Regions from separate parts of the Psychrobacter sp. T6-5 genome, predicted to be linked through region 1. Evidence: predicted binding sites of a transcription regulator. Region 1 holds the regulator's gene; each other region holds the start of a gene.
The links. Region 1 encodes PhoB, which activates phosphate uptake and scavenging genes when phosphate is short. Its sites were predicted from a motif close to TGTCATNAANCTGTCATAA; they were not measured.

Region 1 (4,373 bases):
CATCATTCATAAAAAGTTAACCATTCGTAGCACCATCATCGCTCAACCGAAGCGTTAAGTAGACAAAATTATATTTGCTGTGCTTGTATTTAACTACATCTGTATTTATGGGGATAAAAGTCATAGATAACAATGCTATACATACCTTAGCAGATAGGGCTTTTATAATATTAGCTCATATAACATCAAACAGATAAGAGACATCAATGCTAGCAGATGGAAAAAGCCAACCACCGAAGCCTTCTTTTGTCAGTCGTGTACTTGGCGTACTGATTAAAGCGGTTGTATTGATAGGATTCTTATTTGTCTTTGATAAGCTGCTACCCAGCATTAGCGAGCAGACCCAATCATTTGTGGTCGCCAAGTGGCAACAGCTGAGTCTATTACAGCAAGAGCTGCCCACAGAAAACAGTCTCCCCAGTCCACTGCCAGAGAAAAACCTAACAGACACTTGGGGTGCGGCACGCAGTCAAGGACGCTCACATGAAGGCATCGATATCTTTGCAGAACGTGGCACGCCGATACAATCGACCACGCAGGGAATTGTGAGTAAGGTTGGTGAGAATAACTTGGGTGGGCGCGTGGTCGTTGTTGTAGGGCCTGGCGGTGCTGGTCATTATTACGCGCATCTAGAAGAATATGCCGATATTGCGCCCAATGATTGGGTTAATCAAGGCGATATTATCGGTTATGTGGGTGATAGCGGTAACGCAAAAGGGACACCGCCACATGTGCATTACGGTATTTATATTAATGGCAGTGCCGTAAATCCTTACCCGCTTTTGCAAAAAGACTAGGTATACTAAATTAGTCATGCTAAATAAATGCGCATGACGAGTCTAAACAATATGGGGCAAGGCCTGTACTAATTTGTCGCAGCCGACCTTACATACGCGGCTGGAAATACCACGCTAAATGTCGACCCCTCTCCCTCTACTGAGTCAATCTGTAACTGTGCCTCATGCTGATGCAAAACGTGCTTCACAATAGCCAAACCTAAGCCCGTACCGCCTGTGGCACGACTACGCCCTTTATCAATACGATAAAAGCGCTCTGTCAAACGCGCAATATGCTCTGGTGCAATACCAAGCCCATCGTCCTCAACCGCAAATCGGCACCCATCCGATGTCTGTGTCCAGCTGATGGTAATATTACCGCCTTTTGGCGTATATTTAATCGCATTGATGACCAGATTGGACAAAGCGCTGATCAAGTACACCTCCGACCCATATAACCCGTCATAAGTATCTATGTGCAAATGAATGGTGTGCTTGTACGCTTGGTTATATGCCTGCGCATCATCATAGATATTGGTGAGAAGTTTGGTCATATCGACATCATTAAACTCATGCGTCTCTTCGATTTCAATCTTGGAGAGCAGTAGTAAGTCATTTACGATTCGATTCATACGGGCTGTTTGCTGGGTCATCAGCTCAAAACCGCGACGCCACTGTGGCGGCATATCTGGCTGGTCAGAGAAGTTCTCCAAATAGCCCATCATCACTGTCAGTGGCGTGCGTAGCTCGTGGGAGACATTCGCCACAAAGTCTTGGCGCATTTGCTCTAAATGCTGTACGCGGGTCACGTCATAAATAAACAATAGCTTCTCATTACCAAAAGGCGTGAGCTCACACTTTAGATAACGGCTAGGATCGCGCCACGATTCTATATGGACACCATCGTTCGGCAGGGTGGTATTTTGATAGTACTGGCGAAACTCAGGCACGGTGATAAAGTCAAAAATACTTTGTCCTTTGTCAGCTGGCTGCAGTGATAGTAGATCCTGCGCTGCCTGATTCCACCACTCTAACCCATCCTCTTCATTCAGTAAGATGACCGCATCTCGCAATGCTCGCAGCGCACTTCTGATTTTCTCCAGTTGCTCCGCCGCATTTTGGCTAGCGATTTGTGCTGGCGCATCTTGCTGGTCATTATTATAGTTATGGTCTTTTTTCTTTTTTGCTGGCGCTATCTTGTTCATTTCTTATCCTTACCACTATCCGCTATTTTATTTATTGTTATGGTGGCATTGTTCGTACAAGATCAAGTTATAAAAAATCAACTCATAAAAGATTAGCTTGGCTCAATGAGACTAGAGAACCGATAGCCTGTACCGCGCACCGTTTGTATCAATGTATCACAATCATAAGGGCGCAATAGTTTACGTAGACGCTTGATATGTACATCAATGGTTCGATCTTCGATATAAACGTTACCGCCCCAAACCTGATCGAGCAGCTGCGTTCTTGTGTAGGCGCGCTCTGGGTGACTCATAAAAAATGCTAACAAGCGATATTCTGTCGGGCCGACCTCGATGACTTTTCCTGCGGCTGTCACGCGCTGGCTTTTGGTATCGAGACTCAGCTGACCAATTTCGATAGGCTTGTCGCTACTCATCGCGCTACTACGGCGCAAGACGGCTTTGATTCTGGAAATCAGCTCACGCGTCGAAAAAGGCTTGGTCATATAGTCATCTGCACCTGCGTCAAGGCCGTGAACCTTACTGTCTTCTTCGCTTTTGGCCGTTAGCATAATGACGGGGATCTCAGAGAGCATCTCATCGCTTTTGAGCATACGACAAAAATCAACACCGCTCTTGTCTCCGGGCAACATCCAATCTAATAATATTAATGACGGTCTATGATCGACCACTTGCTGATGCGCTTCTGATACGTCAGCCGCTTGTAGGCTATCAAACCCAGCCATTTCTAGCGTCATCACAACCATTTCACGAATCGCAGGTTCATCTTCAACAATCAAAATTTTCTCATTATACATAGGACATTCTCGGTGTTAGCGGACAAAATCTGGCATATAAAAAGGCGATAAATACTCACCAGTCTCTATCTATTAAACGGATTAATTATGACAGCCTGATGACACTCTGGTGTCAGATCTCCAATAGAAAATTAAGTGGTCCATCATTGACGCTTTCAACTTGCATATCAGCGCCAAACTGACCAGTGGCTACATTTGAATACTGGGTTTTGGCATAATCGATGAGTTGCTCGAACAGCGCTTGTGCCGCATCAGGTGCCATCGCGCCACCAAAGTCAGGGCGGCGACCTTTATCCGTTTTTGCCATCAGCGTAAATTGTGACACTAATAACAATCCACCATCAACTTGCTGGACGTTTTTATCCAGTTTACCAAATTTAGCAGGGTCGTCATCATTTTCAAAAATACGATAGGTCAAGATTTTGTCAATCATCCGCTGGGCGGCGGCGAAATCATCATCATGACCCAACCCAATATAGGCCAATACCCCATGATCAATTTTGCCAACACAATGCTCATCGATAGTGACGCTCGCACGGCTCACTCGTTGTATCAGTGCTTTCATTTACGACCTTCTTTATTTATAAATGGCTTACAGTTTATGGTCAGACAATAATACGCTGTCCATGATAAAATATGACCATTAACTTGCCTATGCAATAATGACATCACATCCTATTTTGGTAGCCTTATTATGAATGTATTTACCACCTTACAACAGCTGGTACCGCAGCAGCAACTCAGTAAAGTCGCTGGACGTTTGGCCGCCAGTCGTCATCCTTATGTCAAACGTACCTTTATCCGTGGTTTTGCCAAAGCTTATAACATCAGCTTAGATGAGTATGAGCGCCAGAGCCTCAACGCTTATGAGAGTTTTAATGACTTTTTTACCCGTGAGCTAAAAGAAGATGCTCGCACCATCGATACCACTGCAAACGGCATCGTAAGTCCTGCTGACGGCATTATCTCTCAGCTTGGACAAATTAAAGATCATAAAATGCTACAAGCCAAAGGTCGTCATTATGACGTTGGCCAATTGCTTGCTGATAGCGAAGATGGCAGTTATTTTGCCGATGGTAGCTTTGCAACAATCTATCTAGCACCTAGCAACTATCATCGTGTTCATATGCCATTTACTGGTACGCTAACCAAGACTCGCTACGTCCCTGGTACACTGTTTTCGGTCAACAATACCACGGCAGCTAATGTGCCGGACTTGTTTGCGCGTAATGAGCGTCTGGTCTGCATGTTTGATACCAAGTATGGCAAAGCAGCCGTTGTCATGGTAGGCGCGATGATTGTCGCTGGTATCGAAACTGTCGCGACAGGTAAGATTGCTCGCACGGATGATATACAGGAAGCGGATCACGATATGCAGTTTGCGGCAGGCGAAGAGCTTGGTCGTTTTTATTTAGGCTCAACGGCTATCGTAGTGTTGCCAAAAGCAGCAAAAGCTGACTGGCTAGATAGTATGAATGCCAATAGCGTGGTACAAATGGGCCAACTATTGGGAATGGCAAACGCTCAGTAGCATGACTGTGTAAAAGCGCCCAAGAATATCAGCCCAGTGAAGCATAGATCACAATGCTCAACTG
Region 2 (4,373 bases), 470 kb from region 1:
CGCTGACATGGCAAAGCCCAAACCCAGCTTGTTGGTCCAGCGGCGCTTGTTGTACAAGCTCTTGTTATAACGCCCAGCACTGCTTGGCTTCGTAGACATTGGCGCATTCATCACATTGTTTGCAGGCATACTATTTATTTCCCATATCTTTTATCAATATCTATCAAGGTCTCATAAGTCCTTTTCGGACTTATCGATTACCTGCTTTGTGATCCATGCGCATGAGCATTAATTTGGCCAAAGACAGCACAATGAAGGTGATGACAAACAAGATTAAGCCTAGATGTAGTAAAGATGCCAAATGCAGCTCGCTCGACGCTTCGGCAAACTCGTTGGCCAATGCCGAAGTGATGGTCACACCAGAGGTAAATAGGCTTGGGCTGATATTGAACGCATTACCGATTAAGAAGGTCACTGCCATGGTCTCACCCAATGCACGACCAAGACCCAAGATTACGCCACCAACGACACCAGCTTTGGTATAAGGCAGGATAATCTTGAACATGACTTCCCACGTCGTCGCACCCATACCGTAGGCGGATTCTTTGAGTAGATCTGGCACGACAGAGAAAACATCACGCATGGTGGCCGCGATAAAAGGAATAATCATAATGGCAAGTACCAAAGACGCGGTAAACATCCCTAGCCCCATGGGCGCGCCTGTAAACAGCTTACCGATGATAGGTAGCGGGCCAACATGCTCAATAAACCATGGCTGAATGTGCTCACCAAAGAAAGGCGCAAATACGAACAGACCCCACATACCATAAATGATAGAAGGAATACCCGCCAATAGCTCAATGGCAATACCAAGCGGTTTTTTGAGGAACTTAGGGCACATTTCGGTCAAAAATATCGCGATACCAAAACTGACTGGTACAGCGATAGCGATGGCGATAAATGACGTCACTAAGGTGCCGTAAATAGGCGCTAGTGCACCATACTCATTGGCGACCGTATCCCAATTATTACTGGTATAAAACCCCAGACCAAACTCTTGAATGCTCGGCCATGCCCCAACAATAAGAGACACCAAAATGCCCCCTAAAGATAGGAGGACGAGTATGGCAAACGCTTTGGTAGAGTTGACAAATAAAGCGTCGTAACGTTTTTGTTTAGCCAGTTGGGACCTTAAGTCTGTCATAAGTGTCTCAGCATTGAATGGGTGAATTCAAAAAACCAGAATGTTTATTTCGTTTTATGACAGCAAACGCAACTTGTATCATTACTAATGGTTATCGTGAAATATCGCGATTAGTCTTTTGGTCAAATTTGCTGTGATAAAACCTCTCAAACCACTACCGGAGAATAGTGGCTTAAGAGGGAATTAAAGAGATTAGTAAACAATGGCTAGCATCAGGAGATTACTGAGCAGCCTTATAAACCGGCTGTCCATCACTACCTTTTACTTCGTTCCATTTCTCTTTGAATAAGGCCACTGCTGTATCAGAGAACGGGACATAATCTAATGCCATGGCATCATCATCACCTTGGGTATAAGCCCAGTCAAAGAAGTTCAACACACCAGCCACTTGCTGAGGATTCTCTGGTTGCTTGTGTACTAAGATGAAAGTAGCAGCAGCGATCGGCCATGCTTGATCCGTCTCAGAGTTGGTGATGACTTTATAAAAGCCTTCTTGTTGTGACCAATCGATGTCACCAGCGGCTGCAAAGGTTTCAGCAGATGGCTGGACAACGTTACCCGCTGCGTTTTTCAATGCCGTATGTGACATATTGTTTTGCTTGGCGTACGCATACTCAACATAGCCGATAGAGTTTTTCATACGGTTGACGTAGCTTGAAACGCCTTCGTTACCTTTACCACCTGCACCAGTCGCAGAGGTTGGCCACTTAACGGTTTTATCAACACCAACGGTATCTTTCCAATCTGGTGATACTTTGGCTAGATAATCTGTGAAGTTAAACGTCGTACCTGAACCGTCTGAGCGGAATACCGTGGTGATGGCCGCATCTGGCAAGGTCAAATCTGGGTTCATGGCTTTGATCGCAGGATCATTCCAGTTATTGATTTTACCCAAATAGATATTTGCTAAGGTTTCGCCATCTAATTTCAACTGACCTGGCTCAACGCCATCAATATTAACGATTGGCACAACGCCGCCTATAACGGTTGGGAACTGAATAAGACCAGACTCTTCAAGCTCTTCTGGCGTCAATGGCGCATCAGAAGCACCGAAATCGACGGTTTTTGATTGGATTTGCTTGATACCGCCAGATGAGCCAATCGACTGATAGTTGACTTGGCCGCCAGTAGCAGCGTTATAGTCATAAGACCATTTGGCATAGATAGGCTGCGGGAATGACGCACCTGCACCCGTGATATTCATTGCGATATTTTCAGCAGATTTAAAACCGGTGTCAGCAGAAGGCGTTGCCTGAGTCTGAGTGGTTGTTTCAGCCGTGGTAGCGGCACTACTGCTAGTATCAGCAGCTGGTTCTGTCGTCTCTGTTGACTTGTTGCACGCCGTAAGCATTAATGTACAACTGACGGCCACTGCTAATAACGAATAACGCATGTAGGACTCCTGAAGTTTAACAACGATATAAAAAAGCATTGTTTGTGATATGCGTGCTATCTTGCCAAATCTTTATGACAGTTTAATGACAACCTCTACAATCTTTCATCCGCTTTACATAATATTCAGATAAGCACTCTAAGTCTCAGTAATATCAGGTAATTTTGATAACCATTACTAAGAATCCATGCTCATAACCATACCAAGTAGCAAACTCAAAGTCTGATGTTTTCATTTAAATATCATTAGCCGTTAACACAGAATTTTGTTAGTATGAAAGGGATTTACAACACTGACAGACTCGGGGTGCGGTGTAGCATTGGCCTACTTTATTAAACGTTTATAGTTAAACATTGATAAAAGTAGCCGCCTATCTACATTCGCTGAGAGATCACCCGCCGAACCTGATGCGGTTAGTACCGACGCAGGGAAGTCTTAAGCACTTTGTTATTGATGACAAAGGACGCGTAGAAATACCTTTTTATCATCGCTATTGTCTAACGATGCATGTCGCATAAATGGATAACGAGAGAAGATAGAAAGCTGCGTCCACTATTTGACGACCATTAGCCGCGACGATACTTTTTAGTCGCTGTTAGGTGTCGATAATATAAATTTGTCTGAATGACGACTGCTTGCCCCCGCAGCTACTGGCGGTGTTGCTTTTATTCAAAAACCAACACGCTAGGACAGCATATGACTACTTTAGACAACACCTCTTTAGACAGTGCCTCAGCTGCACAAACGCATAACCCAGCCAACAACATACCTCTTACCTCAGACTCTACTGACAACGTCAAAGCCGATAAAAAAGCCGACGCGCTAAAGACGCCTGCCCACCGCGCCGCAAGCGATGCGCGCTTCGAAGAAGATGCGCGCGATTTGCATCGCATCCTACCCGCCTCTCGCAAAGTCTATATCGAAGGCTCACGACCTGATATCCAAGTACCGATGCGTGAAATCAGCTTGGCTGACACGCCTGTTGGCGGTACGGGCGACAAAGATGGCGAGCACAATCCGCCTTTTTATGTCTACGATACCTCAGGCGTCTATACCGATCCCAATGTCGAGATCGACCTCACTCGTGGACTGCCAAAACTGCGTGAAAACTGGATCACTGAGCGTGGTGATACCGAGCAACTAAGCGGTCTATCTAGCTCATACGGGCAAGCACGTGCTCGCGACATCAGTACTGCCAACTTAAGATTTGCCCATATTGACAAACCACGCCGTGCCAAAGCAGGACAGAACGCCACGCAGATGTACTACGCGCGCCGAGGCATCATCACCCCTGAGATGGAATATATCGCGATACGTGAGACGCAAAAGCAGCATGAACTGACCGATATGCGTCAACATGAGGGTGAGAGCTTCGGTGCCAATACGCCCAAAATTATCACCCCTGAGTTTGTCCGTGATGAAGTGGCGGCTGGACGCGCCATTATCCCCAACAACATCAACCACCCTGAGTCTGAGCCGATGATTATCGGGCGCAATTTTTTGGTGAAAATCAATGCCAATATCGGTAACTCAGCGCTAGGCTCATCGATTGATGAAGAAGTGTCCAAAATGACGTGGGCAACACGTTGGGGCGCGGATACCATCATGGATTTATCGACAGGTAATCATATTCATGAAACTCGTGAATGGCTAATTCGCAACTCGCCTGTGCCGATTGGTACCGTACCGATTTATCAAGCGCTAGAAAAAGTCGATGGCGTCGCTGAAGATCTGACGTGGGAGATATTCCGTGATACGTTGATTGAGCAAGCAGAGCAAGGCGTAGATTACTTCACCATTCACGCAGGCGTCCTACTACGCTATGTACCGCTGACC
Region 3 (4,373 bases), 420 kb from region 1:
CAGCTCTTTTACAGAATGCTGTGTTGGCTTGGTTTTGGTCTCACCGGCACTAGCAATATAAGGTACTAGAGTAAGATGCATCAGCATGGCTCTGTTACGGCCAAGCTCTACTTGCATCTGACGTACGGCTTCCATAAATGGAAGTGATTCGATGTCACCAACCGTACCGCCGATCTCGATAATCGCGATATCGTAGCCTTCGCCACTAGCAAGAATTTTACTTTTGATTTCATCGGTAATATGCGGAATAACCTGTACCGTACCGCCTAGATATTCACCGCGACGTTCTTTATTCAAAACGTTTTGATAAATACGGCCGCTAGTAAAGTTATTACTTTTACTCATTTTTGAGTGACGTAAAAAACGCTCGTAATAACCCAAATCCAAATCAGTCTCTGCACCATCTTCGGTGACGAACACCTCACCATGCTGAAACGGACTCATCGTACCTGGATCGACGTTGATGTACGGATCCATTTTGGTCATCGTGACAGTCACGCCACGTGCTTCTAAGACCGCTGCAAGAGAGGCTGCGGTGATACCTTTTCCTAGTGAGGACACTACCCCACCGGTCACGAATATAAACTTGGTCATAGTACTCTGTCGGTAATTGGTAAAGAAGGATTTTACTAAAAATACGCCATAAAATATAGGGCAAAAATGCAAACTATCTGAAACTCTTATTTTTCACGCTGATGATAAACATTTTTCTGTTATTCATACTCTATACAACAAAAAAACTCACCCCGAAGGATGAGTTTTTTTAACGTCAGATTCTAGTTCATACTAGAATAAGTATTCTAGGCCAGCACCAACTACAACTACTTGTGCATCACCGTTTGACGTTTCGAATATATCCTTCTGAGTGTCAACGTCTTTAACACCAGTATTGTATGTATATCCAACATTATCAGCATTGTTTACGCCAGCATAGGCATGAGCAATGATGTTATCTTTGTACATGTATTTACCACCAACAACGATCTGATCTGAATCTGAATTGTTAAAACCATTCAAGTTGTCAGTTTTGTTGTACTGTGCGTATACAGATGCTGGACGAGCAAAGTTATTTAGACCCATTTGAGCGCTAACAACTAGACCTTTCTCGTCTTTATCGCCACCATCATAGTCGCCTACTTGGTACAATGCACCTAATTGTACTGGGTAAGCCATGTATTTGCCTAGATCAACAGTCGCTGTACCACGGATGATATCACCATCGATGTTCTGATCTTTATCGTATGCAATACCAGCTGTGAAGCCAGTACCTTGATCGAATAACATAGCAACGCCAAAGCCTGCGTCGTCATTACTATTTTGATCATCAGAGCTATACATTGCAGAAAGCTGTAACGGTAGTCCATCGTATTTTGGTGCAGTCCAAATGATTGAACTATTGATACGGTTACTATCCGCCATATTTAGAGCACTAACAACTTCACTTTCATTTTGAGTTTGGCCTAGATTATCCCAGTAACCTTGGTTAACAACAACATTGTCAATACGAGCTAAGCTTGATTGGTTCTTACCAACGCGGAACTCACCAAATTGCTTGTTCACAATACCAAGATATGTATCACGGTTAGTGAAAGTAGCGTTATCACCATCAAGGCTTGTGCCATACTCTAAACGATAAATAACATCAGTATTAGCAGTCATGGCTTCAGAGCCTTTAAGACCGATACGTGAAGCATGAGAGTTAATCTGCACTGTATCTTCGTCATACATGTTGCCAGCAGGACCATCAAATTCAGCATTCTCATAGTCAGCTGCTAAAAAAGCTTTACCGTATAGGGTTGGTGCTGCGTTTGCTGCTGATACAGATAGGGCTGCGATTGCTGTAGCTAAAAGTAGTTTTTTCATGGGGTATCTCCACTTTACAATTGTAGTAATGAGCAAGCTATTATTAGCTGGCGCCCATAATGGTATCGTCACAAATCCTCAAAGATATAATGTGTAACTGGCTACCGAGATTAGTCAGAAACAAGTGTGGCGAATCTTTATTACAGCAAGATGAAAAGAACAATAATTTACATGACTGGGATTAAGAGCGTAACTGCCGTGTAACCTGTTGTCTTTATCACTCCATTGCGTAACATCCGTTACCAAACTCATACTTCGAGTACAAGCATAACAACTTTGACATAATTTGCAACATATTTTTTCGCTTTTTCGATACACCCGGTATCAAATGACAAGTAATCTATAAAATCCAAATAGCCACAAGAAAAAGCGCTATCTACTCAAGCAGATAGCGCTTTTATTGATTAATATTATTACTTATAATATTAAAATTTTTTAATAAAAACAAAGCAATTGCCCAAAAATGAGCGCTACCTATTGATAAATAAATAACGCTCATGAAGAATAGGCTAACGTATTTATGACATATTTAGAGTCACAAACGAGCAAGATTAGATACTATGCCTTGGATTTCAGCATACGCTAAAATACCCATTGCTGAATCTACTTCTCTAAGCATTGGCTTTTAGATCAAGGCGCGCTTGATGCAACAATGGTTCAGTATAACCACTAGGCTGCGCGCGTCCCTTGAAGACCAAATCACAGGCTGCTTTGAATGCATAAGAGTTATCAAAGTTATCTGCCATTGGCTGGTAATCACTATCGCCTGCATTTTGTTCGTCGACGACTTTTGCCATACGTTTCATCGTATCCATCACTTGCTGCTCGCTCACCACGTCATGATGCAACCAGTTGGCAATATGCTGGCTAGAGATACGTAAGGTGGCGCGATCTTCCATTAAGCCGACATCATTGATATCAGGTACTTTAGAACAGCCTACGCCTTGGTTTACCCAGCGTACTACATACCCTAAGATACCTTGAGCATTGTTTTCAAGCTCTTGCTGCTTTTCTTCCTCTGTCCAGTTGGTATTTTTTGCTAATGGAATGGTCAAAATATCATCTAAGCTGGCACGCTCACGCGACTTTAAGCTATCTTGCACATCGGCCACGCTGACTTGATGATAGTGTATGCTATGTAAGGTAGCACCCGTTGGTGATGGTACCCAAGCCGTACTGGCACCAGATTTAGGATGAGCCGCCTTAGTATCCATCATCTCTTTCATTTCATCAGGTTTGGCCCACATGCCTTTACCAATTTGAGCATGACCTTGCAAACCAGTCTCTAGACCGATATCGACGTTCCACTGCTCGTAAGCGGGTTGCCATGCTTGCGACTTCATGTCGCCTTTTGGCACAAATGGACCAGCATTCATACTGGTGTGCATCTCATCACCGGTGCGATCTAGGAAACCTGTGTTAATGAAAATAACGCGTTCTTTTGCTTGGCGAATCGCTTCTTTTAGATTGACCGTCATACGGCGCTCTTCGTCCATGATACCGATTTTGAGCGTATTACGCTCTAGACCTAGCAAGTCTTCTGATGCATTGAATAAATCATTGGCCATTTTGACTTCTTCAGGGCCGTGCATTTTTGGCTTAACAATATACATAGAGCCTTGGCGTGAGTTTGATAGCTCGTTTTTGCCTTTGATATCATTGAGTGACAACAGTGGCGTGATTAAACCATCCATTAAGCCTTCAAATATTTGCTCTTGGCCATTGCCTAAATCAACCAAAATTGCGGGGTTCTGCATGAGATGACCCACGTTACGAATCAGCAATAGCGAACGCCCTGGCAAAATTAGTTTGTCGCCATCAGGTGTATTATATTCACGATCTGGGTTTTGTTTGCGAGTACGGGTTTTGCCACCTTTTTCAAAGGTTTCTTGTAGATCGCTATTCATCAACCCAAGCCAGTTACGATAGACTTCCACTTTTTCTTCCGCATCTACAGCAGCGACCGAATCTTCACAATCTTGAATCGCGGTCATGGCTGACTCAAGTAGCACGTCTTTGATATTTGCTGGGTCATCTTTGCCAACTGGATGATTACTATCAATCTGAATCTCAGCATGTAAGCCATTATTCTTTAGTAGTACACCAGTAGGCTGTTCAGCATCACCGACGAAACCGACAAATTTGCTAGTATCTTTTAACTCTGTGCTGCTATCACCTTGTGCGACTTCAAGCTTGCCATCGACCACTTTAAAACCAGTCACATCATTGTATGAACCGGATGCGAGCGTGAAATGCTCATCTAGGAACGCTTTGGCATAGGCCACAACCGCAGCGCCGCGCTTAGGATTATAACTGCCTGTCGCTTCTTGTCCATTGTCATCACTGATCACATCTGTGCCGTACAAGGCATCATATAGGCTGCCCCAACGCGCATTGGTCGCATTTAATGCATAACGAGCATTACGTACTGGTACGACCAGCTGCGGACCTGCGATATGAGCAATTTCGTCATCGACATTTTCTGTACTGACCGTAAAGTCATCACCTTC
Region 4 (4,373 bases), 2.4 Mb from region 1:
ACCCATTGCGACAATGCCAATGCCACCAGGATCGATAGAGATAGGATCAGGAAAGTCATAACGCCCAAGACTCTTTAAAGTCTCAGGCGTGATGTATTGATGGTTGTCGTTGAGCTGTGTGAAGTTATTCATTTAGTCTTCTTGATCAGCAGTCAGGGTTGAGGCATACGTATGGTCTTTCGCCGTTGCCTCACCGATAGCATCTAAGTACTTCTCAGCATCCAGCGCTGCCATACAGCCAGTACCAGCAGAGGTAATAGCTTGACGATAGACATGATCAGCCACGTCACCTGCGGCAAACACACCTTCGATACTGGTTTGCGTGGCATTACCATTAAGACCACTATTGACGACCAGATAGCCATCTTTCATATCCAATTGACCTTTGAATAGGTCGGTATTAGGCTTATGACCGATGGCGACAAACATACCCATTGTATCTAGTTGTTTGGTGCTGCCATCAATCATTGATTCGATAACGACACCATTGACGCCCATGTCATCACCGACGACTTCTTTGACTTGATGGTTCCATTCGATTTTGACGTTACCGTTTTTGGCTTTTTCAAACAGCTTGTCTTGTAGGATTTTTTCAGAGCGTAAGCTATCACGGCGATGCACTAAAGTCACTTCAGAAGCAATGTTAGAGAGGTATAAGGCCTCTTCGACTGCCGTATTACCACCGCCAATCACGGCGACTTTTTGATCTTTATAAAAGAAACCGTCACAAGTGGCACAAGCGGATACGCCAAGCCCTTTAAATTTGGTTTCTGATTCTAGACCTAGGTACTGAGCAGAGGCACCTGTTGAGATAATCAGGGCATCACAAGTATAGGTGCCGTTGTTACCTGACAGCTCAAAAGGTCGTACATTCAAGTTAACATCATTGATATGGTCGTAAACCAATTCTGTACCGAAACGCTCAGCATGTGCCTTCATACGCTCCATCAATGCAGGACCGGTCAAATCATGTGCATCGCCTGGCCAGTTATCGACTTCAGTGGTGGTAGTTAATTGGCCACCCACTTCCATACCCGTTACCATAACAGGCTTAAGATTGGCGCGTGCTGCATAGACCGCAGCAGAGTAACCGGCAGGGCCTGAGCCTAAAATGATGAGCTTTTCGTGACGTGGAGCAGTAGTGTCAGTTGCCATGAGTTGTTCCTTTCTAAATATACGAATGAAAAATATGAGTTATAAATATAATAAAAAAACGTCAAGCGTTGCTACTAATATGGTTTTTCTAATTGCTGTGTGATAATAACATAAGGGTAGATAGCAAAAAGTGCAAGTTTGCTAAAACAAACACAGCTATCATTAGAATCAAAGCATAATAACCTTGAAATACTCGTGCTAGAAACAGCTGGTATTTTATAGGGTCTATACAAAATTGTTAGCAGTATTCTGTTAGTAACTTTTGGATTATTCGCAGATTTTTTGCGCAAATCGTACATTGATTTACTTTCTTGCACGCTTTCTTTATAAGAGTGTCGCCACTGTACCTATGTATTTGTTATTATAAGAAGTTATGCCAAGTGTGGCAGAGCTTAAGCGATGACTGCTATGCTCAGGCCTTTTGAGAGGTGAATCTCAACCAAACACTTTGCTAGGTACCTTTATATGTCAGCACTTTATGTCAGCATGATTAGACTTAGTCATGCACTGGCGACCATTTAGTATTAACAACAAGGCAGATTTTACGTGATATCAGCACCGCTTATTGAGTATTTAAAAAAGGGAATATTTACCCTCCTTGGGTTAATACTGGCTGTTTATTTGTTTGTTATTTTGATGACTTACACAGGCAATGATCCTAGCTGGTCGCACATCAGTAGTGATATGACGACCATTAACAATATGGGTGGGCAGACGGGCGCTTGGTTGTCCGACTTGCTCTATAGCTTTTTTGGCTATGGTGCATGGTGGTTTTTAGCGTTTGTGGTTTATGAGTCTATCCTTATTTGGTGGGACAATAAGCCGACGTTTTGGCTCATGCGACTGGTCGCTTATGTGTTTTTGCTGTTGAGCGCCAGTGCATTATTTGCACAACTGGTTGCCTTGGTTCAGCAAGTAGCCAATCCTGCCTCAACGGGACTTGAGGGCGTGGCTGGCGGTATCATCGGTCTTGAGTTGCAGGAACGTTTGGCACAGTTGTTATCGCAGTGGGGGAGTGTGGTTTTCTTGGCGGTATTTGTCGTGATTACGGCTACCTTTGCCTTTAACATCCATTGGCTTGCTATATATCAGAAGATTACAGCATTATCTTGGCATGGCTCAGGGTTGAAAAATAAAGACACGGTTCAAGCGGATCAACAAAGTAATGTCTCACAAAACGCTGATAACATCACAGAAAACAATCCCAATCAAACAGCCGAATACGAGCAGCTGCCACTTGAGCTGCAATCAGCTGACGATGCGAATAGAGCTCACGCAGTAGATAATAGTGGCAGATTCAGCAACGTATTGTCAGATTTTTTGTCGACGTCAGGATTGGCTGATAGTATGAAAGCCTCTATGGCGACAGCAAAAGCAGCAGCTACGTCTAGCGATGAAAAAAGTGAGCCACAATACGCGACCGCAGCGACTACTAATGCTACGGTTGGCAATACAGTCAGTGATACAAACACATCGGCGATATCAAACCCTACCGTAGCGCCTGCTCGTAAAGTTGAGCCAAGCTTTGCGTGGAATGATGCAAATACGGTTGATGATTTGCTCGCGCGTGAACAGATGGCTTATAGCACTAACAGCATAGATAATTCTACTGTGCCTAACTATGCACAGAGTGAAGTCGTCACTGACGTGTCACTAGAAGAAGCAGTACAAACATCTGTGGCAGCACCGATGTTAGAGGCAGCAGATCTATCTAATCTAGAAAAAGCTACTCAACCATCAATGGATGAATCAACGAATGGTAAAGCTGTCAATCAAGCTATCAATGAGCCGGAGGATTCTTACCCAGATGATACAACGGGGGATGTCGATAAGTTAGCAGAAGCGTGGTTGGCTGAGCATGGCGATATAGAGCCTGCTACAACCCATGTTACTGAGCAGCCAGCGCAAGAAGCGCGATCAAAGCCTGCGCCTGAAATGACTCCTAGTTTTTCAAATGCATCCTCTCATGAACAGAATGAACTGCCACATAGTGATGATTCACTATCTGTGTCTGAAATCTCAACGGCTCAGTCATCGATAGAAGTCGCTCCGCCAGTGTCAGGCGTCTCTGACATGACCCCAACCAATACGCCGCCTGCCAATCCAAAAGCGGCGCCAACTGTGGAAGCGGTCAGTTCGGCCTCAAATACGCAGCCTGTAGCCCCAGCTAAACCATCCGTCAGCTTTGCGGTACCAGAAGGTGATAGTAGCAACCATATCACTGACATGATGCCGGAGGATGATGCTACTGACGACACCAGTGCACCAGTTATGCCGCATATCAGTGACGATGCGGCGTTCAGTCAAAAATCACGCTCGATGCAGACGGCTGCCTATCGCAGTAGCCTAACCCCTATTCCAGATGTGTCTATATTGGACAAGCCTGACCCTGACCGTAAGCCTAGCTATACCATTGCTGAGCTTGAGCAATTATCTGAATTGTTAGAGATCAAGCTCCAAGAGTTCAATGTAAAAGCCAACGTCGTCAACGCTATCCCAGGGCCTGTCGTAACTCGCTTTGAAGTCGAGCTTGCGGCTGGCGTAAAGGCAAGTAAAGTCACTGGTATTTCGCGTGACTTGGCGCGCTCATTATCGATGGCCTCATTGCGTGTGGTCGAGGTCATCCCTGGTAAGCCGTATATCGGTATCGAAGTGCCCAATAAGAAACGTGAAATGGTGCGCTTGATTGAACTATTGAATACCGAAAAGTTTAAAGATCCTAAAGCACAAATCAGTATGGCGATGGGTAAAGACATCGGTGGCAACCCCATCATTACTGACCTTGCTCGCGCACCGCACATGCTGGTCGCTGGTACCACAGGCTCTGGTAAATCTGTACTGGTCAACTCGATGCTATTATCGATGTTACTCAAGTACACGCCTAATGAGCTGCGTCTGATCTTGATTGATCCAAAGCAGCTCGAGCTGGCTAACTATAATGACATTCCACATCTACTAACGCCCGTTGTCACCGATATGACCGAGGCTGCTAGCAGCTTGTCATGGTGCGTGGCCGAGATGGAACGTCGTTATCAGCTAATGAGCTTACTCAAGGTTCGTAAGCTCAATGAGTTTAATAAAAAAGTCATCGCGGCAGAAAAGTCAGGCAATCCAATGCTTGATCCTCTCTGGCGACCGAATGACAGCGTGAGTATCAGCCAAGCGCCAAAGCTCAAAACCTTACCGATGATTGTTATTGTCGCGGATGAGTTTGCCGA

Region 2: pstS (phosphate ABC transporter substrate-binding protein PstS) is a predicted target of PhoB. The motif match lies at 2,610-2,628, and genes of this name have one in related genera.
Region 3: ACTXGK_RS18895 (porin) is a predicted target of PhoB. The motif match lies at 2,001-2,019, and genes of this name have one in related genera.
Region 4: ACTXGK_RS27515 (DNA translocase FtsK) is a predicted target of PhoB. The motif match lies at 1,632-1,650, and genes of this name have one in related genera.

The regions. Positions count from the first base shown of each region.
Region 1 covers NZ_JBQQEY020000001.1:563,176-567,548, reverse strand. The annotation lists gene ACTXGK_RS17085 (3'-5' exonuclease) at 1-10, opposite strand, end outside; gene ACTXGK_RS17080 (M23 family metallopeptidase) at 207-797, shown strand; gene phoR (phosphate regulon sensor histidine kinase PhoR) at 866-1,981, opposite strand; gene phoB (phosphate regulon transcriptional regulator PhoB) at 2,074-2,778, opposite strand; gene dtd (D-aminoacyl-tRNA deacylase) at 2,891-3,343, opposite strand; gene asd (archaetidylserine decarboxylase) at 3,473-4,309, shown strand.
Region 2 covers NZ_JBQQEY020000001.1:89,584-93,956, forward strand. The annotation lists gene pstA (phosphate ABC transporter permease PstA) at 1-129, opposite strand, end outside; gene pstC (phosphate ABC transporter permease subunit PstC) at 191-1,144, opposite strand; gene pstS (phosphate ABC transporter substrate-binding protein PstS) at 1,365-2,537, opposite strand; TPP riboswitch at 2,830-2,985, shown strand; gene thiC (phosphomethylpyrimidine synthase ThiC) at 3,234-4,373, shown strand, end outside.
Region 3 covers NZ_JBQQEY020000001.1:981,248-985,620, reverse strand. The annotation lists gene pyrG (CTP synthase) at 1-594, opposite strand, end outside; gene ACTXGK_RS18895 (porin) at 787-1,863, opposite strand; gene ACTXGK_RS18890 (malate synthase G) at 2,475-4,373, opposite strand, start outside.
Region 4 covers NZ_JBQQEY020000001.1:2,989,383-2,993,755, reverse strand. The annotation lists gene aat (leucyl/phenylalanyl-tRNA--protein transferase) at 1-132, opposite strand, end outside; gene trxB (thioredoxin-disulfide reductase) at 133-1,155, opposite strand; gene ACTXGK_RS27515 (DNA translocase FtsK) at 1,702-4,373, shown strand, end outside.